Regions from separate parts of the Arthrobacter ginkgonis genome, predicted to be linked through region 3. Evidence: riboswitches for the same ligand, from Rfam matches in the RefSeq annotation. Region 3 holds a riboswitch; each other region holds the start of a gene.

The links. Region 3 has a riboswitch for S-adenosylmethionine ahead of ABD912_RS02200 (acyl-CoA dehydrogenase family protein). Riboswitches for the same ligand answer to the same signal wherever they lie in the genome.
Region 1: linked by a shared signal. The riboswitch ahead of ABD912_RS18120 (flavin reductase family protein) and the one ahead of ABD912_RS02200 (acyl-CoA dehydrogenase family protein) in region 3 are both predicted to bind S-adenosylmethionine.
Region 2: linked by a shared signal. The riboswitch ahead of ABD912_RS21015 (hypothetical protein) and the one ahead of ABD912_RS02200 (acyl-CoA dehydrogenase family protein) in region 3 are both predicted to bind S-adenosylmethionine.

The regions. Positions count from the first base shown of each region.
Region 1 covers NZ_BAABEO010000024.1:66,358-76,231, reverse strand. The annotation lists gene ABD912_RS18130 (ABC transporter substrate-binding protein) at 1-1,101, opposite strand, end outside; gene ABD912_RS23595 (4-hydroxyphenylacetate 3-hydroxylase N-terminal domain-containing protein) at 1,669-1,917, shown strand; gene ABD912_RS18125 (4-hydroxyphenylacetate 3-hydroxylase C-terminal domain-containing protein) at 1,878-2,111, shown strand; gene ABD912_RS23590 (helix-turn-helix transcriptional regulator) at 2,638-2,736, shown strand; gene ABD912_RS18120 (flavin reductase family protein) at 2,733-3,242, opposite strand; SAM riboswitch class IV at 3,291-3,404, opposite strand; gene rplI (50S ribosomal protein L9) at 3,583-4,035, opposite strand; gene rpsR (30S ribosomal protein S18) at 4,051-4,290, opposite strand; gene ABD912_RS18105 (single-stranded DNA-binding protein) at 4,353-4,943, opposite strand; gene rpsF (30S ribosomal protein S6) at 4,985-5,290, opposite strand; gene ABD912_RS18095 (acyltransferase family protein) at 5,515-7,749, opposite strand; gene ABD912_RS18090 (GNAT family N-acetyltransferase) at 7,851-8,456, opposite strand; gene ABD912_RS18085 (M18 family aminopeptidase) at 8,627-9,874, opposite strand, start outside.
Region 2 covers NZ_BAABEO010000034.1:26,397-36,270, forward strand. The annotation lists gene ABD912_RS21005 (GMC family oxidoreductase) at 1-139, shown strand, start outside; gene ABD912_RS21010 (APC family permease) at 502-2,199, shown strand; gene ABD912_RS21015 (hypothetical protein) at 2,236-2,691, opposite strand; SAM riboswitch class IV at 2,702-2,819, opposite strand; gene ABD912_RS21020 (siderophore-interacting protein) at 2,975-3,820, shown strand; gene ABD912_RS21025 (DUF805 domain-containing protein) at 3,849-4,361, opposite strand; gene ABD912_RS21030 (biliverdin-producing heme oxygenase) at 4,486-5,169, shown strand; gene ABD912_RS21035 (DNA-3-methyladenine glycosylase I) at 5,198-5,836, opposite strand; gene ABD912_RS21040 (alpha-ketoglutarate-dependent dioxygenase AlkB family protein) at 5,833-6,543, opposite strand; gene ABD912_RS21045 (methylated-DNA--[protein]-cysteine S-methyltransferase) at 6,540-7,175, opposite strand; gene ABD912_RS21050 (RNA polymerase sigma factor) at 7,172-7,750, opposite strand; gene ABD912_RS21055 (multicopper oxidase family protein) at 7,928-9,523, opposite strand; gene ABD912_RS21060 (ATP-binding protein) at 9,523-9,874, opposite strand, start outside.
Region 3 covers NZ_BAABEO010000006.1:145,473-155,346, reverse strand. The annotation lists gene ABD912_RS02215 (PucR family transcriptional regulator) at 1-859, opposite strand, end outside; gene ABD912_RS02210 (ArgE/DapE family deacylase) at 1,088-2,431, shown strand; gene ABD912_RS02205 (LLM class flavin-dependent oxidoreductase) at 2,541-3,956, opposite strand; SAM riboswitch class I at 4,078-4,166, opposite strand; gene ABD912_RS02200 (acyl-CoA dehydrogenase family protein) at 4,357-5,859, opposite strand; SAM riboswitch class I at 5,869-5,966, opposite strand; SAM riboswitch class I at 6,374-6,469, shown strand; gene acs (acetate--CoA ligase) at 6,475-8,439, shown strand; gene ABD912_RS02190 (AraC family transcriptional regulator) at 8,488-9,516, opposite strand; gene ABD912_RS02185 (LLM class flavin-dependent oxidoreductase) at 9,667-9,874, opposite strand, start outside.

The sequences.
Region 1 (9,874 bases), on a different contig from region 3:
GGGCGAGGAGAGCATCTCCAGGTACTGCGGGAAGGTCACGTTCTTGATCTCGACGTTCAGGCCGATCTCTCGCAGGGAAGACTGGAGGACGGTGCCGGCCATGTTGTGCTCGACCGGGCCGGTTTGGTAGGCGAGCGTCAGGGTCGCTCCCTCGGCGCCTGCCTCCTTGATCAGGCTCTTGGCCCGTTCCAGGTCCTGGTGGAGCGCGGGCAGCTCGGCACGGCACCGGACGGTGTCCGAAGCCAGGCCGGTGGCGAACTTGCCCCGGCCGTGCAGGATGGTGTCCAGGTGGCCCTGGTAGTCGTAGGAAAGCTGCAGCGCTTCGCGCACCCGGGGATCGGAGGTCCACTTGCCCTTCATATTCAGGTTCACGTAGGTCTGGATCGGACCCGGGATGGTGACGACCTGGTACTTGTCGGACGATTCGAAGAGGGGCTTGTCAGCCGCCGCGATTTCGTAGCCGATATCGATGCCGCCGGCTTGCAGTTCATCGCGGACGGCGCTGGCTTCGGGGATCATCCGCATTTCCAAGACGGACGGGCGGCCTGCAAGCGGCTCCCAGTAGCCGTCGAATCGGGCGAGCGAGACCTGCTGGCTGGGCTTGAAGGCCTTCATCGCGAAGGCGCCGGAGCCGGCGTCGTTGTTTGCCAGCCACTGCTGTGCGTTGTCGTTGCCTTCGTGCTGCTTCACCAGGGCCGAGTCGAGGATGTAGACCATGCTCAAGGCGTTGATGGCGTCCAGGTTGGTCTCGCGCAACTTGATCGTCACGGTGGAGTCGTCCTGGGCGGTGGCGGACTCGACGCCCGCGATGAAAGCGGCGACTCCGGTGCCCACCTTCTTGGCCCGTTCCAGGGTGTAGACGACGTCGTCGGCCGTGAACGGGTTGCCGCTGTGGAAGGTGACGCCGTCCCGCAGTTTCAGGGTCAAGGACTTCGCGTCCTTGGCGATCTCCCACTCGACGGCGAGTTCGGGAGCGAGTTCCCCCTGGGCGTTGAACGTCACCAGGGTGTTGTAGACCGGCGCGTTGTAGAACTCGTTGGTTGCGTTCGAGGCCTGCTGCGGGTCGAGCGTTTCCGCCATCAGGCGTGTACCGATCACCACGGCCTCGTCGCGGGACGGGGCCCCATTCGTCGAAGCAGGGGCGGAGAGACCACAAGATGTCACAAGAAGGCCCGTGCCGACGCAAGCCGCCAGCAGGGATGTCATCCGGAAAGTGGTGCGAGCCATGGGAAACCTTTCAATGTGCCTGCCCTAGGGGCGGGCGAAGCTGATCAGGGAGTGCCGCTCGGTTCGGTGAGTTCGGCCCGGCATCCGATCTCGCAGGAACCAGTCGACCTCAACTGGTATACAGATTTCCATAGAACGTGGTTCATGTCACCTTAATTGGCAAGATTTCTTGGCCAATTTCCACTTTTGGTATGCCCGATGGTGATTTGTCGGTTTTCGGCCTCCAAGGAATGAGGCACCTCGACGGCGCCGGCCGGACGCATTTCCAAGCCCCCGCCGCCCGGGCGCCGGGCACGTCGCCTCCCGGGAGGAAACCACCACATGCGCCCAGCACCATCCCGTTCCACACCCCAGGCATTGACACCCGCACCACGGGTCACAGGATGTGGTGGTCCGTCCCGGCGGGCCCGGGCCGCGGCGGGCCAGACGCTCTGAGCTGGGATGCCCCCCCTCCTGCACTCTGCGCCCACAGCGGGGCATACATCCGTAGGGTTGGGGGCAGCGGAAGGCCGCACCTACGCTTGGTTCAGGGCCCCGAAGTCCTCCGCGGACCTGATCAAGGGCCGTGACGCGATCGCCGAGTGGGCCAAAATGTCCTACGGCTGGATGGGGCGCAGCCCGGACTGCAAGGCGTCCTTCCTGGCCAGTATGTGCCCGGGTCCAACGGCATCGATTCCCTGCAGCGCGTGAAGACCCTCAAGGCCCTGTGGGACGCCACCAACACCGGGTTCGGCTCCCGCCACAAGCACGACGAGCGCTACTACCGGGGCAGCTACGGGGGCGTTCGCCGACCAGTTCATGGGCGAGTGCGACGAGGACTACTGGACCGTCCCGGGCCTGGTCGCAATAAGGACGTGAACATGATCGGCCGATTCAACCTGTAGCAGTTCAATCTCTAGCGGGCACCGCACGACGCCGGCCCCGCCTTGGTGGCGCGGGCCGGCGTCGTGCATGGCTTGGTGAGGATGGCGGAAAGGACGGCCCGGAGGGCGGATACTGCGCGCGCACCGCGGCGCACCTGCCCGAGCGGCGGGTGCTGGTGGACGGGCTGATGCTGCCGCTGGGAATCAGGAGCGAGCACCCCTCCTTCGGCGCTGATCGAGGCCGTCACCGTCAACGGGATCCGGCCCTTCACGGTTTCCTCCGGGCCGCACTGGGTGGACCGAACCAAACGGCTGGCCGCGGCCGGGGCGGACCCGTTCGTCGGCATCTCGCTGCACCTGGCGGGCCGGAGCACCATCGAACAGGGCGCCAACTCGGCGGCGCTGGGACCCAAGGACTTCACGGTCCACGACTCGACGCTGCCCTATGCCCGGCGGTTCAACGGGGAGTCGGCGGCGCCGGTGGACCTGGTGACCGCCTCTTTCGCGGACGCCATGGGGTTCGTCGCCGAACGGTGGGGGCCGCGACGTGCGGCACTTCTCCCGCGTCTTCCGGCAGGCCTGCGGCCGCTCCCCCAACGCCTATCGGCGGGATCTCGCGGCGCGGGCCGGGAACCGGGGCGGCTAGACCAGCGCGTCGCGGCTCTGCAGCCGGCGGAACGCGGAGCCGTGGAAGACCAGCGGGGCGTGGGCGTCGTCGTGCGTGGCGTGGCCGTGCACGCGCAGTAGCACCACGTGGTGGTCCCCGGCCGGGATCTCCTGCTCCACGGAGCAGTCCAGCCACAGGGCGGCGTCGTGCAGGAACAGCGCGCCCTCGTCGGTGGAGTCCAGGGCCAGCCCGGCGAAGCGGTCGCCGGTGCGGGCGGAGATCTGGCGGCAGACGTCCTCGTGGGCCTCGCCGAGGATGGACACGCCGATGCGCGCGTTGCGGCGCACCACCGGCCAGGTGCGGGAGGAGTTCTGAACGGCGAACATCACCAGCGGCGGCTCCAGGGACACGCCCACGGTGAAGGAGGAGGCGACGATGCCCTGGGGCTCGCCGTCGACGATCGCGCACAGCGCCGCGACGCCGGAGGGGAAGCGGGAGAAGGCGGTGCGCAGGGAGTTCGCGGAGAGGTCATCGGTGAGGGCCATGGCTTGATCCTTCGACGTCGGGCGCGCGGGTGGTATGGCGCCCCCCCCACGCGGTACTTGCCGGCCGGTTTTCCGGGCGGCCGAATCATCACCTGGAACACCCCACTACCGAAAGAGGGTTGTCGGCCAACAAGCCAGGGCTTCGCGTTGACGCTCTTGATTCGTCACCAACGCTACGGCGCTGGCGGGCGCCCGGTCAAAGGAACCCGGGCTTCTGTTGCGTACTGCGTCGAAACGGGCTGTCAGAACGCAATTTGAGGAAACGCAAAAGGGCCCCGCCGAAGCGGGACCCTTTCGCCACGCGGCACCCTAGGGCACCGGTGGAATGCTGTTGCCAGACTTACTTCGCGGCGACGACCTGCAGGTCGATGGTCGCGGAGACGTCCTCGTGCAGGCGGACGGTGGCCTGGTGGGCACCGGTCGACTTGATGTGCTCGGTGATTTCCACCTTGCGCTTGTCGATCTTGCCCAGGCCAGCGGCCTCGACAGCCTTGGCGACGTCGTCGGCCTTGACGGTGCCGAACAGGCGGCCCGTGGCGCCAGCCTTGACGGTCAGCTTGACCGGCTTGGCGGACAGGGACGCAGCGAGCTGCTTGGCCTCTTCCAGGGAAGCGACGGCGCGGGCAGCACGGGCGGCCTTGATGGACTCGACCTGCTTCTCGCCACCCTTGCTCCAGGTGATGGCGAAGTTGCGGGGCAGCAGGTAGTTACGTGCGTAACCGTCCTTCACCTCGACGACGTCGCCAGCGGCACCCAGGCCGGTGACTTCATGGGTCAGAATGAGCTTTGCCATGTTGGTTTCCCTTCCTTAGCCGCGGCCAGCGCCGGAGTAAGGCAGCAGGGCAACTTCGCGCGCGTTCTTGATGGCCTGAGCGATCTTGCGCTGCTCCTGGACGGAGACGCCGGTCACGCGACGGGCACGGATCTTTCCGCGGTCGGAGATGAACTTGCGCAGCAGCGCGACGTCCTTGTAGTCGATGACCTTGACGTCAGCGGCCTTCAGGGGGTTGGACTTTGGTTTGGGCTTACGGAGTTCAGCCTTAGCCATCGTGGAGCTCCTTTACTAAGGGGAGCCCGCAGAAGTTCTCTGCGGGATGGTGGATAAGTTGTTTAGAAAGGCGGTTCGTCGGAGCCCGGGTTGCTGCCCCAGCCTCCGCCGTTGTTGCCGGAAGCCGGGGAACCCCACGGGTCCTCGGCCGGGGCGCCCCAGTTGCCACCGGAGTTGGCGCCGGCGTTGCCGCCGCCACCGAAACCACCGGCGTTGGCGCCTGCGTTGCCGCCACCGAAACCGCCGGCGTTGCCGCCGCCGAAGCCACCGTTGCCACCACCGCCGGAGCGCTGGGTGCGGGTGACCTTGGCGGAGGCGTACCGCAGCGACGGGCCGATTTCATCGACCTCGAGCTCGATTACGGTGCGCTTCTCGCCTTCCTTGGTCTCGTAGGAACGCGACTTCAGCCGGCCCTGGGCGATGACTCGCATGCCCTTGGTCAGCGTCTCGGCGACATTTTCGGCAGCCTCGCGCCAGACCGACGCGCGAAGGAACAGCGTTTCGCCGTCCTTCCAGTCGTTGCTCTGACGGTCAAAGGTCCGCGGGGTCGAGGCAATGGTGAAGTTCGCCACTGCGGACCCGGACGGGGTGAAACGAAGTTCCGGGTCACCGGTGAGATTACCGATAACCGTGATGACGGTCTCGCCTGCCATCGTGCCTCCTGTCGTCTTGTTCTACGAGGGAAACCGCAGAATTACTCTGCGGAAACCTTCTGGTCCTCCGGGCGGATGATCTTGGTGCGCAGGATGGTCTCGTTCAGAGACAGCTGGCGGTCAAGCTCCGCGGAGGTGGCCGGGGTTGCGGTGAAGTTAACCACCACGTAGATGGCCTCGTTCTTCTTCTTGATGTCGTAGGCCAAGCGGCGACGGCCCCAGACATCTACGTTGTCAATGGTTCCGCCATCGTTGCGGACGACGTCCAGGAACTTGGCAAGGGTCGGTTCAACGGTACGCTCGTCGACCTCGGGGTCGATCAGCACCATCAGTTCATAAGCACGCATGTGAACCCACCTCCTTCGGGCTAAGCGGTCACGGGATATCCGTAACAGGAGGTTCTTTGCGTTGTGTTCCCGCCTTCGTCCGGTTGCGAACACGGCGGAAACAGCCTGACCCATCCTACCGGATACCCGCTCCCCACCCTAAACGCGCCGGTGGGCGCGCGGTCCCGCCCGCCGGCCGGCAGTGCGCGGATGCGGGCCGCGCCGGGGTTGTGGACGGCGGGATGTCACCAGTCCAGCCCGTCGGCCCGCAGGGCCGCACCGAGCCGGTCCCCGAACGCCGGCGCCAGGGTGCGCATGTACGTGTCGGTGACGTGGTGGTGGTCCCGGTAGACCAGGACGTTGCCGACCACCGCCGGGCAGAAACCGTCGGCGCAGAACCTGTCCCGGAAGTCCAGCACGTCCACCCGGGGCTCCAGCCTGGCGGCCTGCCGGGTGGCGTCCGCGCGCTCGAAGGCCGCGCCTTCCGGGGCGCCGCACGGGCGCGGGGCCGGCGCATGCTCCACGACGCAGTCCGGGGTGGGGACCCGGTGCCCGGGCCGCGGGGTGTCCACGATCGGGTACACCTGGATCCCCGCGTCCTCCAGCCGTTCCCAGTAGGCGGCGAACCCCTCCGCCGCGGATCCGGCGAATTCGGCTCCGGCCCAGTAGGAGGTCACCACCGCGTCGATGTCCCCGCGCTCCAGGATCCGTTCCAGGGTCCGCTGGTTCGGCTCGGTGCATTCCGTGCGGCCCTTGAGTTCCAGCGTGCGCGTCGCGGCGCTGAAGGGGCAGGAATTCTTCAGGTAGGTGACCAGGGTCCAGCCGTTGCGCTGCGCGGCCTGCAGCATCGGCTGGTACCACTGGACGGCGTGGGAGTCCCCGATCAGGGCGACCGTCACGGTCCCGCCCTCGGCGCCGAACGTGCACTCGTGCCTCTCTGCGGAGGATTGCCCCTGGATGCAGGCACCCAAGCGGGGGCGGTCCTGCTCCGCGCGCGCGGGCACGGGGACGACCGTCCGGGTCCCGTCCACGTACGCCGGAGGCAGCCCTCCCCCGGCGGAGGCGCCGAAGTCCGGAGGCGGGTCGGCGAGCAGCTGCCCCGCCGCGTCCTGCTGCCCGGCCACCACTGCCTGCTGCCGCAGCCCGGGCACGACGGCGAGTCCCGCCGCGAGTGCGACGGCGGCGGTCCCGGCCGCCAGGGTCCGCCAGCGGGACGCCGCGAGCGGGGCGAACCGCCGGGCCGGAACCTCGATGAACCGGTGGCTGGCCGCGGCCAGCAGCAGCGAGGCCAGAACCAGACCCGCAACCTGCGGCGCAGCCTCCCACCCGGGAGACTCGCCCGGGTCCCGGCCGCGAGTCCAGCCCGCAAGGCGCGGTCCCAGGAACACCAGCACCGGCCAATGCCACAGGTACAGCGAATAGGACACGTCCCCCACCCACTGCACCGGCGCCAGGCCCAGCAGCCGGTTCAGCGCGAGCGGGCCGGACGTCCGCCCGGCCGCGATCACGGCCGCCGTCCCGGCCACCGGCAGTGCCGCCGCACCACCCGGGAAGGGGGTGCCGGCGTCGTACCCGAAGGCCGCCGCGGCGATGGCCGCGAATCCGGCGAGCGCCACCGCCGCGCGGGCCGGCCCCGGCCACAACCACGGGCGCCAGGGCCACGGATCCGGCCGGGACTCCATGCCCAGCGCGAGCAGGCCGCCGGCGGCCAGTTCCCAGACGCGGGTGGGGGTCACGAAGTAGGCGGCCGGGTCTCCCGCACCGGTCAGGTGGATGCTCCAGCCCAGGGACGCCACCACCACGGCGCCGAACAGCGCCCCGGCGAGGGCCGGGAAACGGTCCCCCGACCGGAGCGGGAACGGCGCCCGGGGCCGGGATCGGGACCGGAGCACGGTGCGGCCGGCGGCCAGGGCGGCCGCACCCGCGACCAGCAACGGCCAGACGAGGTAGAACTGCTCCTCGACGCCCAGGGACCAGAAGTGCTGCAGCGCCGTGGGCTGGTGCTCCGCGGCCAGGTAGTCCACCGCGTCGGCGGCCAGCACCCAGTTCTGCACGGAGAAGACGCTGGCCAGCGCCTGGCGGCTGGCCAGCCCCCACTGCGTTTCCGGCTCCAGGAGCAGCGTTGCAACCACGACGGCGGCAACGGTGGCCAGCGCGGCCGGAAGGATCCGGCGCACCCGCCCGGCCCAGAAGGCCGGCAGGTCGATCCGGCCGGTGGCGCGGACCTCGCGCAGCAGGTGGCCGGTGATGAGGAATCCGGAGATCACGAAGAAGACGTCCACGCCCACGAAGCCGCCGGGGACCAGGCCGGGCGCGAAGTGGTAGGCGACCACCAGCAGGACGGCCAGGGCGCGCAGGGCCTGGACCTCGGGGAGGAAACGGCGGGCCTGGCCGGGAGCGGACTCGGCCGCTGGGGGGCCGGCGGATGGGAGCCCTGCGGAGGGGTGCCCGGGCGGCGGTGACGGGTCGGGGCGGTTCACGGCCACCACTCCACCACGGCAGGGTAAACGGGTAATGGCGTGCAGGTGGCCGCACTCCACTCGGGCGAATTCCACCAGGTCGGCCCGGTGGACGGTTTCGGCTACGGCATCGGGTCCGCGGGGGCTGTCCCTTCCATCCAGTCCGGCAGCAGCACCGACATGGTGATCGCGTCGAAGCGGACCCCGTCGAAGACGTGCGCGGCGCGGCGGCGGCCCTCGGGGATGAATCCCACCCGCTCGTAGACGCGCAGCGCGCGGGTGTTGAACGTGTAGACCTCAAGCTCGATCCGGAACAGGTCCGTCTGGGCGAACGCGTAGTCCAGCAGCAGCCGGATGGCCTCGGTGCCGAGGCCGCGTCCGCGTCCGCGGGGGCCGATGAGGATGCGCAGGTTGCACGTCTGGTTACCCGGCTCCCAGTCGTTGAGCACGATCTCCCCGACGCATTCGCCGCTGGCCGGGTCGACGACGGCCAGGTCCATCCGGTCGGGCTGCTCCGCGCGGGTCCGGTACCACAGGCGCGTCTTGGCATCGAGGACGGTGGGGCGGTCCACCAGGTCGGCGGAGGTATGCACGCTTCCGGTCAGGTGCAGCACCTCGGGGTCGGCCAGGATGGGGCCCATCGCCTCGATGTCCGCCGGCTCGAACGGGCGCAGCAGGGCCCGTTCGCCCCGCAATGTGGGTTTGAAGGCAAAGGCCGCTTCCGGCATGTTCGCCACCGTCCTTCGGGTCCGTGCCGGTGTCCATCCACCATCATGCTCCCGCTGGCCGCGCTTGGCGACGCGTCAGCCGCCGCAACGGCGCACGCTGTCCCCGGATCCGGCCGAATGGGACCACCTTTCCGTCGGATCCGGGGACAGCGTTGGGGAAAAGTCCCGGCTCAGGCGGCGAAGAACGCCCGGGCCACGCGGGAGAGCCGGTGCGGGTCCTCGACGCCGCACATCTCGCGGGCCGAATGCATCGACAGCAGCGGGATGCCCACGTCCACGGTGCGGATGCCCAGCCGGGTCGCGGTCAGCGGCCCGATCGTGGAGCCGCACGGCATCACGTTGTTGGACACGAACTCCTGGTAGGGCACCTGCACCTCCGCGCACAGCCGCGCCCACAGCGCCGCGCCGACGGCGTCCGTGGCGTAGCGCTGGTTCGCGTTGATCTTCAGCAGCGGCCCGGCGCCGAGCAGCGGCCGGTTCGCCGGGTCGTGACGCTCGGAGTAGTTCGGATGGACGGCGTGCCCGGCGTCGGCGGAGACGCACACCGAGTCCGCGTACCCGCGGGCGCGGTCCTCCAGGCCGGCGCCCAGGCCGGCGGAGATGCGCTCGAGGACCTCCTGCAGGAACGGCCCCGAGGCCCCGGAGCGGGTGGCGGAGCCGATCTCCTCGTGGTCGAAGGCCGCCAGCACCGCGATGTGCCCGCCCTCGGGAGCGGCGGCGTGCCCGATCAGCGCCGCCAGGGACGCATGCACGGAGGAGAGGTTGTCCAGCCGGCCGGAGGCGAAGAACTCCCCGTCCCCGCCGAACACCGCCGCCGGCTGCGCATCGGCGGCAACGACGTCGTACCCGCCCACCTGGGCCGGGTCCACCCCCGCGGCCCCGGCCAGCAGCGCCAGCAGGTCCGCCTTTGCGGGGTCCCCGGTCCCCCACACCGGGTTCATGTGCTGCTGCTTGTCCAGCGTCAGCCCCTCGTTGACCGAGCGGTCCAGGTGGATGGCCAGCTGCGGGAAGCGCAGGAGCGGGCCGGTGCGGACCAGGTGCTCGGACCCGTCCAGCATGGCGATCCGGCCGGCGAGCAGCAGTTCGCGGTCCAGCCACGAGTTCAGCAGCGGCCCGCCGTAGATCTCGACGCCGGCCTGCAGCCAGCCGTGGCGGCCGGTGGTGGGCTTGGGCTTGAGCTTGAAGGACGGGGAGTCGGTGTGGGAGCCGACGATGTGGAAGCCGGTGGCGGCGCCGGCGCCCTCGGGGACCACCCAGGCGATGATGGCGCCGTCGCGCACCGCGTAGTAGGACCCGGGACCGGCGGGCCAGGGGTCGGCCTCGGCCAGGCACACGAAATCTGCCTCGTCCAGCCGGCGGGCGGCCTCGGCGGCGGCGTGGAAGCTGGACGGGGAGGCGGCCACGAAGTCGCCCAGGTC
Region 2 (9,874 bases), on a different contig from region 3:
CGTGATGCCCGAGCACGTCACGGTGAACCCCAACATCACCGTCATGATGATCGGCGAACGGTGCGCGGACCTCATCCGCGCCAGCCGAAGCGGCGAAACGCCGGCGGCGGAGCCGAGGCTCAGCGCGGCCCTCGCCTGAGCGGCAGCGCTTTGCCGGGGGCAGGCGCGAACAGGACTGAACATCTGTTCATTCGCACGTCTTGAACGCATGTTCAGCATCGACTAGCCTGCTGGCTATGATGCACGTCACACCGAAGTCCGACGGCGTGCGTCCGTAACCTTTGGTCCGCATCCGGCAGCCGGTGGGCTTGCTTTTCCCCGGGAAGCCCGTCTTTCCCGGGAAGCGGGGCGGACACTACGGCTAGTCATCAGCAGTGGGGGGAGACGGTCCGGGCGCCGCGGCGCGGTGCCCGGACCGTCGATTTCAGCAGCGTGATCCACTCCGCGTCCAATGGAGGCCGCGGGTAATCACCATTGTGCTTTTCTGACTTAGGAGTTCAGATGTTGGAACCCAGCAAGAGTACTGATTCAGGCGGCATGGACGAGTTCGGCTACGCCCAGACCCTGGACCGCAGCATCGGCAAATTCGCCAGCTTCGCCGCCGGGGTCAGCTACATCTCCATCCTCACCGGCGTATTCCAGCTCTTCTACTTTGGTTTCTCCATGGCCGGTCCCGCCTATGCGTGGTCCTGGCCCATCGTTTTTGCCGGCCAGCTGATGGTCGCACTCTGTTTCGCCGAACTCGCGGGTCGCTACCCGGTGGCCGGATCCGTCTATAACTGGGCCAAACGGCTCTCCTCGGGCACCTTCGCCTGGCTGGCGGGCTGGCTCCTGCTGCTGTCCTCGATGATGGCCCTGGGCGCCGTCGCGCTGGCCCTCCAAATCACGCTGCCGCAGATTTGGTCAGGTTTCCAGATCGTCGGCGACGGCACCGGCCAGTACGACTTCGCGATCAACGGCGTGCTGCTGGCCAGCATCATGATCGGTATCTCCACGCTGATCAACGCGTTCGGCGTGAAGCTCATGACCCTCATCAACAGCGTCGGCGTGTTCGTTGAACTGGTGGCGGCCGTGCTGCTGATCCTGGCCCTGCTCTGGCACGCGGTCCGCGGCCCGGGAGTCCTCTTGGACACCTCCGGCTACGGGGAAGGGCACCCGCTGGGGTTCTTCGGCGTCTTCCTGATCGGCGCCATGGCCTCGGGCTACGTCATGTACGGCTTCGACACCGCCAGCTCCCTCGGCGAGGAAACGAAGGACCCCAAGCGCACCGCGCCCAAGGCCATCCTGCGCGCCGTCACCGCCTCCTTCCTGCTGGGCGGGCTGATCCTGCTCGGCGGGCTGCTGGCCGCTCCGGACCTCAATGATCCGAAGGTGGGCCATGCCGACGGCGGCCTGCAGTACATCGTGCTCTCGGTGCTGGGCGGCCCCTTCGGCAAGGCCTTCCTGGTCTGCATCGTCGTGGCCGTCATTGTGTGCACCCTGGCGGTGCACGCGGCCGCCATCCGGATGATGTTCGCGATGGCCCGGGACAACAACCTGCCGTTCAGCCGGCAGCTCAGCAAGGTCGATCCCGTGCGCAGGACGCCTGCCGTGGCGGCCATCGTCATCGGTGTCATCGCGGTGATCCCGCTGATCGTCAACGTGATGCAGCCGGCCATTTTCACCATCATGTCCAGCATCAGCATCGTCCTGATCTACCTGTCCTACCTGCTGGTCACCGTGCCCATGCTGCGCAACAGGTTCCTGAGGAAGTGGCCGCTCAAGGAGGAAGAGGCCGGCAAGGCCGGATTCAGCCTCGGCAAGTGGGGCCTGCCGGTGAACATCCTGGCCGTGTTCTGGGGCGGGGCCATGACCCTGAACCTCATCTGGCCGCGGCAGGAGATCTACAACTCCGTTCCGCCGTTCGAGTGGTACCTGCAGTGGGGCGGCGTGCTGTTCGTCGGTGCCGTCGTGATTGGCGGCACGCTCCTCTACCGCCTGAAGATCCGCCACCAGACGGGGGTGCTGGCCGAGCACGCGGCGGCCGTCGCGGCCCATCCGTCCTCGGGCTCCGCACGTACCGAACCGTCGGCTGCCCCCCGACCGCTGCCGGATCCTGTCCGGGCCGGGGCCGGCCTGTCCAGCGCGGACATTGCCAGTGAGATCCCTGACGCGCTGCCAGCCAATGCTGCCCTGTCAGAGAAAGGCACGGGGTCGTAGATCGGGCCCTTGGGGATGCCCGCGGGGCCGCTGCTCCTAGACGGCGTCGAACTCGGCGAAGTCGGCGGTCACCGCATTGAAGAAGCGCTCCAGCTCGGGGTCGTGGTCCAGCGGACACGGGACCAAGGGCTCCAACGACAGGCTGAGGTAGCTGCGCCCCGCCTGGCGGCGCGGATCCGCGGGCATCCCCAAAACCCCGGCCTCGGGGTTCCACACCGGCTCGGCGCGGCGGCCGGTCCGTCCGAGCGAGTCCAGCAGCCGGGCGTGCTCGGCCAGGGCCAGGGCATCATGCGTGTAGGCCAGGACCTGCTCCCCGCAGAACGTCACCATCCGCACTGCCTGTTCGGCCACGTCCACGTCCACGCTGGTGATCCGTTCCCATGCCGTGGCATCGCGGAGGGCCCCGGCCACGGTCCGGAGGTGGAGGCGGTGCCCGCGCCCGAACAGGGTGCAGTTCGCTTCGGCGCCGGCGGAGGGGATCGGATAGCCCATGGGGGACCTTTCGTTGCTCTTGTCCGGAGCGGTGTTGCACCAGACCACTTCGTCATCCGAACCACCCGTGAAGCATGGGGTTGGTGTGCGGTCGGGTCGGAGCCCAAACATGGCCGCAGCTCGTGAAGCTTTTCCTAATGGTATCCCATTCTCCAAGGCGCCAGCGTCGCGCAAGTTGCTTCGCGGGCCGGAGTGGGATTGGCTGGGAAGGAACGCTTTAGGCAACCCTTACCTCGGGTTGGTCCCGAACGTCCCCGCCGAACGCCCGCGAAGAGGAACCGCCATGACCGCAGCACCCGCCGCCCGCACCCCACGTCCCGCCCGCCCGCAGGTGGTGCTCGAGGTGCTCGCCACCGAACGCCTCAGCCCCCACATGGTGCGGCTGACTCTGGGCGGGGAGGGGTTTGCGGGGTTCCAGAACAAGGACGCCACGGACAAGTACGTCAAGATCCTCTTCGCCGATCCGGCGCTGGGACTGGAACCGCCGTACGACCTGGAGGCACTGCGCGTGAAGCTGGGCCCGGAGGCCGTGCCGGTGCGCCGCACCTACACGGTCCGCCGCGTCGACGAGGCGGCACGGACGCTGCAGATCGACTTCGTGGTCCACGGAGACGAGGGCATCGCCGGGCCCTGGGCCGCGGCGGCGCAGCCGGGGGAGAAGGTCTGCTTCAACGGACCCGGCGGGATGTACGCGCCGGATCCGTCCGCCGACTGGCACCTGCTGGCCGGGGACGAGTCGGCACTGCCGGCGATCTCCGTCGCGCTGGAGGCCCTGCTGGACGACGCCGTGGGCGTCGCCTATCTGGAGGTCGCGGGCCCGGAGGACGAGTTGGAGCTCGCCGCGCCCGCCGGCGTCGAACTGCGCTGGCTGCACCGCGGCGAGTTCACCCCCGACTCCACCGTGCTGGCCGCAGCGGTCGAGGCCGGAGCGTGGCGCGAGGGGCGGGTGCAGGTCTTCGCGCACGGCGAGCGGGAGGTCGTGAAAAACCTGCGCCGCTACCTTGCCGAGGAACGCGCGGTGGACCGCAGGCAGCTGTCCCTGTCCGCCTACTGGGCCTACGGCCGGGCCGAGGACGCGTTCCAGGCGGAGAAGCGCGAGGCGGTCGGGCAGATCTTCCCCGAGGGCTGAGGCGCCTCCCGGAACCGGGCCGCAGGCCCTACATGGCCTGCGGGTAAGCCGGCGGCAATGACGATCGGGCGTCGAAGCGCGCGCCCTGGGGGTGGGAGGGCAGCACCATGAAGATGAGGATGATCAGCCCGCCGACGCCGGGTATCAGGGACAGCAGGTAGAACCAGCCGCTGTAGTTGGCATCGTGCAGCCGGCGCACCGCGATGGCGATGCTGGGGATCAGGACCGCGAGGGAGTAGGCGGCCAGCAGGACGATCAGCACGACCGTCAGCGGGGCGGGCCGCCAGTTCTCAGGGTCCGGCTCGTAGTCCATCTGGGGATTTCCCGTGGCGACGATCGAGATGGCGAGGAGGATCGAGCCCACGGTCGCCACCAGTGCGTTGAACAGGGCGGCCCACCAGTACTCGCTCCGGCTGGCCCGCCCGGAGAAGGTCGCGTACTTGGTGAAGAACCGTTTGATGGCCTGGCCGAAGCTGGCGTTGTAGAGCGGCTGGTCCAGGGGAACGGGGGAGTTCCCGCTCCGGGGCAGGGGCTGTGCCATGGAAGGTCCTCTCATCAGGCGGTATGCGTCGGCCGGAGTGATCCTCCCGACCATAATCCGCCCGGGTGTCCCGGCGGGGAAGGCCGCGGGGGCCTATGATGGCGAAAAGATTGGGAGGCCCACCATGACCGAGACCCCGGAGACCACCTTCTCGGCCCGTTTGCGCCACGCCACGCAGGCGGAGCACTCCCGGGCGGAGTCCGCCGAATTCATCTCCACGCTGATGGAGGGGACCCGCAGCGCGCGGGACTACGCCCTCTTGCTGTCCCAGTACCGGTTCATCTACTCCGCCCTGGAGGAGGAATGCCGCTCCCTGCGCGAGCGGCCCGGGGCGGGGGACCTGCTGGCGGAGTTGCTGGATCCCCGGCTTGAGCGGCTGCCGTCCATCGAGGCGGACCTGGCCGGCCTGGTTCCGGCCGTGGGGCTGGACGCGGCGCCCGGAGCGCTTCCGGCGACCCGGGAGTATGCGGCGCGCATCCGCGCGGCGGCCGCGGAGGATCCGGCACGCCTGGTGGCGCACCACTACCTGCGCTACCTGGGGGATCTTTCCGGTGGCCTGGCGATCGGCAGGCTGGTCGCGCGCCACTACGGCATTGTCCCGGAGCACCTGAGCATGTGGACCTTCCACGGCATCGACAAGCCCAAGGTGTACAAGGACGGCTACCGGGCCAAGCTGGATGCCTACGCGGTGGACGACGCCCGCGCCGACGCGCTGGTGGACGAGGCGGCCTCCGGCTTCGCCCTGAACCGGGCCCTGTTCGCCGAGCTGTTGGGACTGTCCCGGAAGGTGGCGCCAGCGGTGGCCTAGCGCGCGGGCCTTGCCCCGCGCTTACCGGTCAGCCGGGCCAGACCCCCGAGGTCCCGCGCCGGTGGCTATCCACCAGGTGGGTGTCCACGATGCCGGTGGCCTCCATGAGGGCGAACATCGTCGTGGGGCCAACGAACGCGAAGCCCTTCCTGCGCAGCGCCTTGGAGAGGGCCACCGACTCGGGCGAGGTGGTGGGCACCTCGGCCATGCTTCGTGGCTCCGGCGTTACTGCGGGCCGGAAGGACCACACGAAATCCGCCAGCCCGCCCTCGGCCCGCAGCGCGATCGTCGCCCGGGCGTTGGTGATCGCGGCCAGGATCTTGGCCCGGTTGCGCACGATCCCCGCGTCCGCCATAAGCCGCTCCACGTCCGCCTCGCCGAATGCGGCCACGGTATCCGGGTGGAAGCCGCCGAACGCGGTGCGGAACGCCGGCCGCTTGCGCAGGATGGTCACCCAGGACAGGCCGGCCTGGAACGCCTCGAGGCTGAGGCGCTCGTACATGCCCCGCTCATCGCGCACGGGCATGCCCCACTCGGTGTCGTAGTACTCCCGCAGCAGCGGGTCCCGGCTGGCCCACGCCGGCCGGACGAGTCCGTCGTCGCAGAGCACGACGCCGGCGGCCGCCTTCGCGGACACGTTTTCCGCGGGCACGGGTGCCTCGGTCACGGGGCGTCCTCTCCCGCTTCCGGCGCGTCCAGGCCGGTGGCGCGCAGCGTGATGTTGATCCTGCCTCTTCCTTCCAGCCCGCACCCTTCCGGCGCGGTGCCGGGAAACACCTTCGGCACCCCGTGGTAGGCGAGCCGCGAGGGGCCGCCGAACACGAACAGGTCGCCGGAGCGCAGCTCCACGTCCGTGTAGGGGCGGGTCCGGGTTTCGGTGTTCCCGAAGCGGAACAGGCAGGTGTCCCCGATCGAGAGGGACACCACCGGTTCCCGGGAGATTTCGTCCTTGTCCTGGTGCATGCCCATCTTCGCCATGGTGCCGTCGCCGATCGTGCCGTAGTGGTTCGCCAGCGCGGCGTCCGGCACGTAGCCGGCGGCAGCGGCGCCGTCGTACGCCTCCGCCACGGCCTTGCGGCCCAGCCGCACCAGCCACTCCGGCAGCGGCAGCACGCGGGCGCCGTTCACGTCCGTGGCCTCGCGCGTGTAGCGGTAGGGCTGCCAGTGCCAGCCCAGGCAGACCGTGCGCACCGACATCGGGTGCCCGCCGATCCGCGCCGCCCGGGCGGGCACCGGACCGGCCGCCCACTCCCGGAAGCGCTCGACGATCCAGGCCTGCTGCTCCAGGGTCAGCCAGCCGGGCACGTGCACCGCCCCCGGGGCGACCTCCCGGCGCGGGCGGGCCAGCAGGTCGTCTCCGAAGAGTTCGGTCACGCCGCGGCTTCCATCGCCAGCAGCGTGGTCTTGGCCTCGAGCCCGCCCAGGTAGCCGCCCAGGCTGCCGTCAGTGCGCAGCACCCGGTGGCACGGGACGACGACGGGCAGCGGGTTGGTGGCGCAGGCGGAACCCACGGCGCGGACCGCGTTGGGGTTGCCCACCAGGCGCGCGACCTCCGCGTAGGACTCCGTATGTCCGAAGCCGATCTCCGAGAGGTGCTCCAGCACGGTGAGCCGGAACCCCTTGGACAGGGAACGGTCCAGCGGCAGGTCGAAGCGGCGGCGGTGGCCGGAGAAGTACTCGTCGAGCTGGCGGGCGGCGTTCTCCAGCCGGCGCGGGGAGCGCAGGATACGCGGGCCGATCCGTTCGGCCAGGGCCTGCAGGACGGCGTCGTGGTCCTCGCCGGCGAAGGCGACCCGAACCAGGCCGCGCTCGGTCGCGGCCAGCAGCAACTCCCCGAGCGGAGTGGGGACGGTGGTGTAGGCGATGTCGAGGATCCCGGCATCGGCCGCGGCGACCTCCAAGCGCTCGTGGAGGGAGGCGAGCGCTCCGGCGGGAACGTCCCGGAGGGGTTCCAGCACGCTCTCTTGGTCAAGCGCGGCGGTGGTGGGGGACTGGATGGCTGTCATCGGAGGACTTCCTCCTTGGGAATATGAGGGGTCGAAATTTCGGGGAAGGGGGGTTCGGGAGTGGCGGCGGGGGAGCCGGAAGGGGACGGGCGCGGGATCGCGTCCCGCAGCCGCTTGATCCCGTCGGAGGCGGCACGGCGGGCTGCCTCGGGCGTGCCGCCGAGGATTCCGGCGACCTCCCGGTAGGGCAGCCCGGCGACGTGGTGGTAGGCCACCGCCAGGCGCTGCTTCTCGGGCAGCGACGCGAGGGCTGCCCACAGGGAGGGCTCCCGGTCCCGGGGGAAGCGCAGGTCCTCGGGAATGCCGAGCGTGGAGACCGCCTCGGGCAGGTCGTCCGAGGGGAGCGCGCGCCGGGCGGCGGCCCGCACGGCGTCGATCGCCTTGCGGTGGGCGATGGTCACCAGCCAGGCCTCGACGTTCGCGTCCGCCGGCAGTGCGGGGTAGGCGCCGAGCGCGGCCAGGAAGGTTTCCTGCCAGGCGTCCTCGCTGTCCGGGCCCGGACCGAGCACGGCGCGGCACACCCGCAGCACGGTGGCCCCATGCCCGGCGACGATCGCTTCGAACGGTTTCTTCATGTCCAACGCTTCCCGGTACCCATCGCATACTTACCCATCACACAGCGTAGACGCCGGGGGTTCCCTAAACGTGAGGTCCGGCGTCGCACCCGGCCGGGATGGCCGCAATGCGTGCGCGATCCGTGCCGGTGTGAGGCCTCCAAACCGGCACGGATCGGTCACGCGTTGTGGGAACCCCTAGGAGTGGTGCGAACCCGCAGGCGCGGACAGCGTGGTGGGAGCTTCCGTCTCGGTGCCCGGCTCCACGCTGCCTGGATCTACAACAGTGAATTGGCCCATCATGCCCTGGTCCTCGTGCCAGAGCAGGTGGCAGTGGTACATGTACGGCACGTCCGGGTCGGTGTGCTTCCCGAAGGGAACCACCAGGTCCACGCTCTCGCCCGGACGCACCAGCACGGTGTCCTTCCAGCCCAACTGGGCGGCCATCCCCGCCCCGTCCTTGCCGGTGACCGAACGCACCCGGAACTGCACGCCGTGGACGTGGAAGTTGTGGGCGTGGTCGGAGGAGTTTTCCACCCGCCACAGCTCCACGGCCCCGGCCGGGACGGACAGGTCGATCCGGTCCATCGCCATGGTGGCGCCGTTGATGGACTTCTCGCCCAGGTTGAACGTGCGCACGGTGGCGCCCTGAGGCGGGCCGGCCGGCAGGGAGGACAGCTCCGGCGCCGGCAACGACGCCGGAATCCCGGCCGAAACCCCGCCTGCCGGGCCGCTGATCCGCAGCAGGTCGAACTCGTCCCGGGCCCCGGCCAGCTCCTCGTCCCCGCCCATCCCCAGCTCGTGCGTGAAGGACCGCAGCACCACGTCGGCGCCCGGGGCCAGTTCCACCAGCACCTCCGCGCGCTCGCCGGGGGAGAGCAGCACCCGCTCCAGCGCCGTCGGATCCGGCACCAGGCCGCCGTCGGTCCCCACCAGCCACAGCCGCCCGCCGCCCTTCAGCCCCAGGTTGTAGCAGCGGGCCGAGGACGCGTTGAGCACGCGAAGGCGCAGCAGGGGCGTCGAGGCGGCAAAATGCGCCTGGTGGGTGCCGTTGGCCAGGACCGTGTTGCCCAGCCGACCCACCGGGGCCTGCGTGCGCCCGCCCTCGGTCCTGCCGCCGGAGGCCACTGCGACGTCCTGCAGGATGAGCGGGATGTCGTCCACCCCGTACTCGGATGGCAGCCCGGCGGCACCGGCATCGTCGACGGCTTCATCTATAAGGAACAGCCCGGCCAGCCCGCGGACCACCTGTTCCTCGGTCTGCCCGTGCGGGTGCGGGTGGTACCAGAGGGTCGCCGCCGGCTGGTCCACCGTCCATTCCGCCGTCCACGTCTCCCCGCGGGAGATCGACTGGTGCGGCGTTCCGTCCTGGGCGGCCGGCAGGCACATCCCGTGCCAGTGCGCGGTGGTGGCGGTGGTGAGCCCGTTGGTGACCGCGACGCGGACCGTCTCCCCGCGCGCCGCGCGCAGCGTCGGGCCCAGGAAGGTGCCGTTGTAGCCCATGGTCCGGAAACTCACCCCGGGCAGCAGTTCCGTCAGCCCGGACCCGGCCTTGAGCCGGAAGGAGCGCACCCCGCCGGCAACCTCCGCCTCCGCCAGCGGAGGGATGGCCAGCGGCGTCGCGAAGGCCTCGCCGCCGTCGTCGTCCTGTTTTCCGGAGGACAGCGCGGCGGCGGTGCCGCCGCCCACCGCCAGGACCGCCCCGCCGGCGAGGGCCAGGAACGTGCGCCGGGACGGCCGGGACAGGCCTTGGAGAGCGGGGCGCGGCCCGGCGGGAGGGGCGCCGGGGACCATCAGCGCAGGACGATGTCGGTGGCGATGGCGGGGGAGAGGCCGGTCTCGACGAACCCGGACACGTTGGAACCCGGGTGCTTGACGATGTCCGTCACCGATCCCAGGTGCCGGGACAGGTCGATCTTGTCCTCCGGGGCTGCCAGCAGCAGCTGGAACCCGAACTCCTGCAGCGCGTTGATGCCGGCGGCCGCGTACTCGGAGTTGGCTTGGATGAACGCCTCGTCGATCATCACGGTGCCGTAGGTGGTGAAGCCCTGCGTCGCGAAGCCCAGTTGGTAGGCCAGGGCCGCGCCCATGATGAAGGAGGTGAAGCGCTGGCCCTCGCCGCCGGAGAGGGTACCCGGCTCCAGT
Region 3 (9,874 bases):
CCATCAGCCGGTCCCAGGAGCGGTCGAGGGTCGCGGCCGCGGCCGCCGATTCGACCAGCCGTCCCAGCTCGCAGGCCACGGTCCACATCGCCGGCAGCTGGTCCACTCCGCGGGCCGGCGGCGAGATGCCCGCGGGCATGGCCGCAAGCGCCGCCACCAGCTTCGGATCGAGCCCGGCCGAGGCGTCGATGATGCAGAACTCGATGCCGTCCAGGGTGTCCAGCGGCGTGCCGGGCAGGTGCTCGGTCATCAGGTCACGGAAGCGCCGGGCGTGGTCGGGGCACCCGGCGGCCACCACGAAGGTCCCGTCGATCCGCAGTCCCAGCGCGTCGGCGGCCTCGGCGCGAAGCCGGGCGTCGCCGGTGCCGGCCAGCAGGTGCCGCAGGAGGAAGGCGCGCTCCAGTTCCACCTCGCGGTTGGTCCGGGCCACCTCGTCCATGTAGCCGGCATGGACGTTGACGGTGTGTGTCTCCACGGTTTCCCAGATGGCCACCACTTCGGCGGAGAACTCCGCCCTGTCCGCGTCGTCCACGTAGGCGCCCATCGCCTCCCACAGGAAGCGGAAATCCATCCGGACCGCGCGCAGGAGCGAATCCAGCGGCACGCCTTGGGTCGCACGGCGCCTGCCCACCTCCGCGGACACCCGCGCCAGTTCCTCGGCGGTCGACTCTCCGGCGATCAGCCGGAACACCGTGCCCAGCATCTGCCGGGCCGTCCGGTACAGCTCCTCGTCCCCGACCACCGTGGTGAGGTAGCCCGGCAGGCGCCGAACCTCGGCCACGTACCGCTGCGAGATGGCGTCCAGGTCGGCCAGGCAGAGCAGCGCCACGCGCCGGCTCATCGCGTCCGGATTGTGCATCCACACATCCTATGGCCCGCATCGGCTGCGTTCATCGATTGCCGGGGCGGTCCTGGACCCTCGAAAATTGACGGAGACCCGGCGGCCGGTTGGCCCGCCGTCGACCTATCCACCCCGCCGTCGGCCTATCCGAGCTGCCCCGCCCGCTTGGTCCCCGGTGGAGATTCACACAGCGCGGGGCGCCCCGCGACCTCCACTCCGGCCCGGAAACCCCCAAGGAAAGACACCATGCCCCTGGACCCCCGTCACGCCCGCGCGATCCTCGACGCCGTCGACGCGAACTTCGACGCCCAACTCGCCTTCACCCAGGACCTGGTCCGCCACCCGTCCCTGCGCAACCAGGAATCCTCGGCGCAGGACTTCCTCTACGAAGCGATGGCCGCCCGGCGGCTGGAGATGGACCGCTGGGAGCTCGATCCCGCGGACCTCGCCACGTACCCCGGCGCCGGCGCGGTCGCCGTCCCCTACACGGACATGACCAACGTCGTGGGAACCTACACCCCGGCCCTCGAAGACCTGGAGCGGGAAGAGGGGCGCTCGCTGATCCTCAACGGCCACGTCGACGTGGTCCCGGAGGGCCCCCTTGCGGAGTGGAGCCGGTCCCCGTGGGACGCGGCCATCGTCGACGGCTGGCTCTACGGGCGCGGCAGCGGCGACATGAAGGCCGGGCTCGCGGCCAACCTCTTCGCCTTCGACGCCGTCCTCGCGGCGGGGCTGGTCCCCCAGGGCAGGATCCACTTCCAGTCCGTGGTGGAGGAGGAATGCACGGGCAACGGGTCGCTGGCGGCCCTGCAGCGCGGCTACACCGCCGATGCCGTGATCATCCCGGAGCCGGAGGAGAACATGCTGGTCCGCGCCAATGTCGGGGTGATCTGGTTCAAGGTCCGCGTCCGGGGCAACCCCACCCACCCGCGGGAAATGACCAAGGGCTTCAACGCCATCGATGCGGCGCACACCGTCATGGCACGGCTGCGCGAGCTGGAGCGGGCCTGGAACGCGGAGAAGTCCTCCCACCGGTACTTCGAGGACCTGGAGCACCCCATCAACTTCAACCTCGGCGGCATCCAGGGAGGGGACTGGCCCTCCAGCGTGCCGGCGTGGTGCGAGCTGGACGTGCGGATCGCCCTGTACCCGGGCATGGGCGCCGACGAGGCCTGGGGCCACATCCAGGAGTGCCTCGGGCGGATCGACCAAGACGAGTTGGGCAACCCGATTTCCACCGCGGCCACCCGCACCGGGTTCTACTCGGAGGGCTACGTGCTGGAGGAGGGAAGCGACGCGGAGGAGGTCCTGCGCACGTCCCACCGGGCCGCCTTCGGCGAGGAACTGCAGACATTCACCACCCCCGGGTACCTCGACGGCCGCGTGTTCGCGCTCTACGCGGGCATCCCGGCGCTGGTGTACGGGCCGGTGTCCGAGGCCATCCACGGCTACGACGAGCGGGTCGAGCTCGAATCCGTGCGCCGGGTGACCAAGTCGATCGCCCTGTTCATCGCCGAATGGTGTGGCGTCGCCGAGCAGGCGCAGTTGGCCGGGGCCACTTCCGCGGGCCACGGCGAAGCCGGCCTCTGATCCCGGCACCGCCTGGGACCGGTGCCATACGGGCCGGAAACGTACGACGGCGGCACTGTACCTTCCGCGCGGAAGGTGCAGTGCCGCCGTCGTACCGGTGGGTTTTCCGCTACTGCCCGGTGACGGCCGGCTGCAGGCGGAAGGCCGCACCGCGGTGGGCCTCGGGAAGCTTGTCGCCCTTGCCGAACAGCTTGTGGCGCAGCGTGCCCTCGACGTATTCGGTCGGGTAGGCGCCGAGCTTCTGCAGTTCGGGGACGATGAACTCGACGATGTCCTCGAAGGTGCCCGGGGTGATCGCGTAGGCCAGGTTGAAGCCGTCGACGTCGGTCTCCTCGACCCAGTCGATGAGCTCGCGGGCCACCTCTTCGGCCGAGCCGACGGTGATCGGGCCGAAGCCGCCGACGCCGACCCACTCGGCTAGCTGGCGCACGGTCCACGGCTTGCCCTCATCGCCGGAGGCCTTCTGGAAGGTGGCGACGGAGGACTGGATGGCGTTGGACTTCACGTCGCCGATGGGCTCGTCCGGGTTGAAGGTGGACAGGTCAACGCCCATCCAGCCGGAGATCAGCGCCAGCGCGCCCTGGATGTCCGCGTAGGACTTGTACTCCTCGAACTTGGCCCGGGCGGTGGCGTTGTCGGCACCGGTCACCACGGTCTGCATCGTGTAGATGCGGATGTCGTAGCGGCCGCGGCCGGCGGCCTCCGCGGCGTCGCGGATCCTGGCCACGGTCTCCTTCAGCAGCTCCTTGGTGGGGCAGGTGACGAAGACGGCCTCGGCGTTCGTGGCGGCGAACTTCATGCCGCGCGGGGAGGCGCCGGCCTGGAAGATCACCGGGGTGCGCTGCGGGCTCGGCTCCGTGATGGCGATGCCCGGGACCTTGAAGTACTTGCCCTCGTGGTTGATCTCGTGGACCTTGGACTGGTCGGTGAAGACGCCGGACTCCACGTCCCGGACCACGGCGTCGTCCTCCCACGAGCCCTCGAGGAGCTTGTAGACGACCTCCAGGTACTCGTCGGCATGGTTGTAGCGCTCGTCGTGCTCCATCTGGTCTTCCTGGCCCATGTTGCGCGCGGCGGAGGGCAGGTAGCCGGTGACGACGTTCCAGCCGACGCGGCCGTTGGTCAGGTGGTCCAGCGTGGCCAGCCGGCGGGAGAACGGGTAGGGGTGCTCGTAGGCGGTGCCGGCGGTGACGCCGAAGCCAAGGTGCTCGGTGACGGCCGCCATGGCGGAGACCAGCATGAACGGGTCGTTGACCGGGACCTGGGCGGCGGTGCGGAGCGGAACCTCGTTGGTGCCGCCGAAGACGTCGTAGGTGCCCAGCACGTCGGCGATGAAGAGACCATCGAAGAGGCCCTTTTCCAGCACCTTGGCCAGGTGCGTCCAGTAGCCGATGGTGTTGTAGTCCGCGGACTTGTCCTGCGGATGGCGCCAGAGGCCCGGGGACTGGTGGCCCACGCAGTTCATGTCGAAGGCGTTGAAGCGGACGTGGCGGCGCTGCGGGACCTCGGGGCTGTTCCCTGTCACGGTGGTTCCTTCCGAAAGTGGCGGGCAATCCGTGGAGCCTGCACCGTCACGCACCTGCGGCCCGTCGGGCGCACGCGGGTGCGCGTGTCCGGTGTTTCCGGGGCTCAGGTGAATCGGGGATTCTCCATCGGTTCTGGCATTAGCACCGTCCCCGAAGGGTGGTTGCTGCGACGTCGACAAGCCAGGTCTCTCGGCCGCTCTGGATGGGTGCCGCCGGAAAACCGGACCGGCAACTCCATCCATGGAACCGCACTTCCTTCGACGCCTCAACCCGCGGGCGACTCATGGCGAAACAATTGGCCCGGTACGGGCGTGTCGCCTTCCGTTTATTCAAGGAGCCATCCCGCAAAGCGCGGGGCAGCAGGGTCCCTGCAAGAGAGCGGCCAGGGGTCCCCGCGCGCTAGGCCTGGGCGGCGTCCCCGACGGCGTCGAACTTGCGCGGGGCGGCCCCGTTGACCTCGTAGTCCCCGACGATCCGGGCCTTGTACATGGCCGGGTTGTGGGTGGCGACCGTGCGGGCGTTGCGCCAGTGCCGGTCCAGGTTGCACCCGCGGGCGGTCGAGGAGGCCCCGAGTCCGTCGAAGAGTTTGGTCGCCGCGGCCAGGACGATCGGCTGCACCGCCGCCTGCGCGCGGTTCGCGGCCAGTTCGCAGACCGCGTACTGCTCGGCGGGGGTCAGTCCGGGGGCGGCGATCACCGACTCGAGTTCCGCCACCGCGGCCAGGACCACGGCGTCCACGGTGAACGCCGACGCGGAGATCTCCCCCACCAGCTGCAGCACCTGCGGATCGTGGCGCGGGGACGCCCCGGTGCCGGTGCTGAAGGCGCGGGTGCGCTGCTGGACCGCGTTGCGGGCGTCGGCGAGCACCGCGCGGGAAATCCCGGCCTGCACGGCCAGCAGCACCAGCTGGAACACCGCCGATTCCGGGTGCACCACCAGGTCGGAGGGGGTCAGCAGGGTGTCCACCGGCACGTCGCGGAAGGTGGTGGAGCCGGTGCCGGTCAGCTGCTGCCCGAAGCCGTCCCAGTCGTCGAAGATCCGCACCCCCGAGTGCTGGGTGGGCACGACGGCGATGTGCCGGCCGGCCACGCCGGGCAGTTCCGCGGCCACGGCCACCCAGTCCGCGAAGATCGTCCCCGTGCAGTAGTACTTCTCCCCCGAGACCAGCCAGCCGCCGTCGCGCTCGCGCAGCACCGTGTTCAGCCGGCCCAGCGCGTTGCCGCCGCGTTCCGTGTAGGCGTTGCCGACCAGCTGCCCGGAGACGAAGCGGTCGAACCAGCGGCGGCGCTCCGCGCCGTCCTCCAGCAGCAGGATGGACTCGACGAAGCCGACGTGGGAGCGCAGCAGGTGGGCCACCTGCGAATCCGCCTCGGCCAGCTCGATCAGCAGCCGGAAGGTGTCGCTGAGCGAGGCCCCGTAGCCGCCGTCCGTGGCGGGCACGCGCACGGCGCCGAAGCGGACCTGGTTCAGCCAGGCGACCGGCTCGTACGGCAGGACGCGGCCGGCGTCGCGCTCGCGCGCGCCCTCGGCGATGCGCGCAAAAACGGGACGGAAGACCTCGGCGAGCTCGTCGTAGCCGCCGTCCGCGGGCACGCCGGGGGTGATCTTGATCAGGTGGCGGGGCGGAAGCGGGGCGCGGTGGGCGTCCAGGTCCACGGCGTCGAGGTCGGCGGCACCCAGGTCTCCCCCGTCCACGTGCACCGCGTCGAAGCTGGTGGCGTCGAAGCCCGTGGCATCGAAACTTCCCGCGTCGAAGGCGTCCTTGGCAAACCGGGTGGCGTCGTCATGGACCGCGTTGGGCTGGATCGCCTGGGTGGGGGCAGCAGGGGCCGGGGTTGCCTTGGCGCGGGCTCCATTGACTTGGATCCCATTGACACGGGCAGAGGCGGACGACAGGGACACGAGAATCACACTCCATCGGTTCTGGCGTGAGCACCTTCCGCCCGGATGCCGGGAAGGGGTTGCTGCGGCGTCATGGAGCCAGATCTCTCGGCCGCTCTGGATGGTTATGCACCATTGTTGTCACACGGATCCACGTCACGCCAAGTCCCCCCGCGTCACACCGCGTCACGTGCGGATCGAATTTTCTTTTATGCGGAGCCTTCTTTGGGGCTTCCGGCGCGGGAATCGGTGCCGGAAGTCCCGATTGTGGCCAAGAAATTTCACTCGTTTGCCTTCTCGGCCCCGGGAACCGCTCACCCCCGCGGGCCGTCCCGCGGCGTTTCACCAAAGCCAACCGCCCCCCCTCCTGCGTTTCGCCAAGGGTTGTTGCTGGGTTTGGGGCCAAAACCCAGCAACAACCCTTGGCGAAACGGAAAGCGGGAGCAGGAACCCTTGGCGAAACGCCGGCGCAATTGTTGCGTTTTCGGGCGCCCCGGTTTGCCCGCGGCACGCCCCATGTCTTTTAGTTGATGTGAAACCATCCCGAGCGGCCGAGAGATCTGGCTCCATGACGCCGCAGCAACCACGCAGGCCATGCCCGCGCAGGTGCTTCAGCCAGGACCGATGGAGCTGAGCATGACATTCGTTGACACTCCCGCCCGCACCGAGGCCGCCGAGAAGGCCTGGACAGAGGCCGAACGCATCGCGTTCTGGGAGGACGCCGCCCGCCGCCTGGAATGGGCCGAGCCCTGGCACACCGCGCACACCTCCACGGCGGTCGACCCCGCCGCCCGGCGCGGACCCGAGATCCGCTGGTTCGACGGCGGCAAGCTCAACGCGGCCGTGAACTGCGCCGACCGCCACGTGGCCGCCGGCCGCGGGGACAAGGTGGCCCTGCACTTCGAGGGCGAGCCGGGCGACCGCCGCACCGTCACCTACCGCGAGCTCCAGGAGCTGGTCTCCCAGGCGGCCAACGCGCTGCTGGAGCTGGGCATCACCAAGGGCGACCGCGTTGTCATCTACCTGCCCGTGCTGGTGGAAACCATCGTGATCACGCTGGCCTGCGCCCGCATCGGCGCCGTCCACTCGCTGGTGTTCGGCGGCTTCTCCGCCGAGGCGCTGCGCTTCCGCGTCGAGGACACCGGCGCCAAGCTGCTGGTCACCACCGACGGTCAGTTCCGCCGCGGCCAGGCCGTTCCGGTCAAGGAGCATGCCGACCAGGCCGTCTCCGGCGACAACGCGATCGAACACGTGCTGGTCCTCAACCGCACCGGGCACACCGACATCAACTGGGTCGAGGGCCGCGACGTGTGGTGGCACGACGTCGTCGACACCCAGCCGCGCACCCACGAGTCCGAGGCGTTCGACGCCGAGACCCCGCTGTTCATCATGTACACCTCCGGCACCACCGGCCAGCCCAAGGGCCTGGTCCACACCACCGGCGGCTACCTCACCCAGGCGTCGTGGAGCCACGAGTTCCTCTTCTCCAACCCGGACCCCGCCCAGCGCGACGCCGACGTGCACTGGTGCACCGCCGACCTGGCCTGGGTCACCGCGCACACCTACGAGATCTACGGGCCGCTCTCCAACGGCGTCACCCAGGTCATCTACGAGGGCGTCCCGAACGCCCCGCACCCGGGCCGCCACTTCGAGATCATCCAGCGCTACGGCGTGACCGCCTATTACACGGCCCCGACGCTGGTGCGTTCGCTCATGGGCTGGTTCCCGGAGGGCATTCCGGCCGAGTACGACCTCTCCTCGATCCGCCTGTGCGGCACGGTCGGCGAGGCCGTGAACCCGGAGGCGTGGAAGTGGCTGCGCACCCAGGTGGGCCGCAACACCCCGGCCGGCGTGCCCATGGTCGACACCTGGTGGCAGTCGGAGACCGGTTCGACCGTCCTCTCCCCCCGCCCGACGGATGCCTCCTTCAAGGGCGGCAGCGTCTCGCGCCCCCTGCCCGGCCTCGCCGTGGACATCGTGGACGACGCCGGCGCGGCCGTGCCGGCGGACACGCAGGGCAACATCGTGGTCACCAAGACGGGCCCGTCGATGGCCCGGACCGTCTGGGGGAACCCGGAGCGCTACTTCACCTCCTACTGGGAGAAGTACGCCGCCCAGGGCTGGTTCCTCGCCGGGGACGGCGCCCGCTTCGACGCCGACGGCGACATCTGGATCCTCGGCCGCACGGACGACGTCATCAACATCTCCGGGCACCGGCTGTCCACCATCGAGATCGAATCGGCGCTGGTGTCCCACCCCGCCGTCGTCGAGGCCGGCGTCTGCCCGACGGTCGACGCCAAGACCGGCCACGCGGCGACCGCGTTCGTGGTGCCGCTGGACAAGTCGCTGATCTCCGGAGCCTCCGCGGAGACGCAAGCCGCGGCGGCCGCCGAACTGCGCGAGCACGTCTCCAAGCAGATCGGGCCGATCGCCAAGCCGCGCGAGATCGTCTTCGTGCCGGACGTGCCCAAGACGCGTTCGGGCAAGATCATGCGCCGCCTGCTGACCCAGCTGTTCGAGGGCACCACGCTGGGCGACACCACCAGCCTGCAGAACGAGCCGTGCATCGCCGAGATCAAGGACATCTGCGAGGCGCGCTAGGAGAGGCCCGCCAGACCGCTGGCCCGCGCAACTTCCCAGGCCCCAGGCTCAGGACTTCGCGCGGGCCAGCGTCGCCGAGGGAGCCTCGCCGTAGCGTTGGAGGTAGTAGGCGGAGAACCTGCCCAAGTGGGAAAACCCCGAACCCGTCGCGGCGGCCGCGACGGTCAGGCGGTGGGCGCCGGAAGGGTCCTGCAGCAGGGCCCTCGCCCTCTCCAGCCGGATCTCGCGCAGCAGCTGCGACGGCGTCGTGTCCAGGAACTCGGCAAACGCGGCATGGAGCTGCCGGGGGCTGATGCCCACCGCGGCGGCCACGGCCTCCACCGTCAGCTCCTCGGCGCACCGCTGCTCCATGATCCGCCGGGCCGCGCGCACGTAGTCCGGGCCGGACCGCGCAACCGCCCGCTCCCCTGGCCCCTGACCGGCGCCGGACAGGGCCGCGGTCAGGTGCGGCGCCAGCCCCAGCGTCATGTTGGCCAGCAGCGAGGCCACCAGGGCCTGCCGGAAAATCCCGTCCTCCAGCAGCTGCCGGTCCTCAAGCGTTCGGCAGGCCTCGAGCCAGGCGGCGGAGACCAGGGCCGGCGCGGCCAGCTGCAGGGGCCGCTCCGAGGACAGCGACACCGGCGAGCGCAGCGGCCCGCCCAGACGGGATTCGAGCTGCGCCTCGATGATGCCGGCGTCCGTGGCGGCGACCAGGGCGCCGCGGACCGGATCCGGGGCCATTTGGGTGCGGTGGCGGGAACTCAGGGCAAAGGGGGTCGAGGCCACCCACCGGTTTTCGCAGGACTCCACGAACATGGGTCCCAGCGGGATGACGACGACGACGCGCCGTCCGGACGGCGGGCTGTCCACCGTCAGGCCCGCCCCGTACGCCACGTGGACGATGCCCAGGGGGCCCAGCTGCAGCCCGTGGACTGCTCCGTCGAGCCGGGTTCCCTGGTGCAGGAGAAGCTGGTGGTGCTCGCCGGTGAGGCCGTCGACGGCATCGCGGATCGCCCGGGGCGAGGTGCTGCGAGCCAAGGGGCGGCTGCCCAAGAGGGGCGCGTCGGCGAAGCCGTGCCTGTAATCGACCGTCGTCAAGGACCCTCCCTCCGGAACCGGCTGTTCAATGTTAGCCGATCGTGACGCTCGTCACAATATGCAGAGAGGGTGGGTGCCCGGCCACGGCGGAGGGGCCGGCCAAACGCCCGCCGCCCCCTCCGCCGCACGCCCCGCACCGGGCAGCTCCGGTCAGCGCGGCAGGCGCACGCCCTTGGCCTCCAGCCGCGGGAGGACCTCCTCGGCGAAGTACGGCAACTCGCCGGCGTAGTCCACGAACGCCAGGGTCATGCCAGCGAATCCGGCCTCGTGCACCGCGGCGATGGCGTCGGCGACGTCGTCCGGGGTGCCGAAGATCGGCAGCGATCCGTGCCCGGAAGCGAAGCGCGAGCGCATGGTC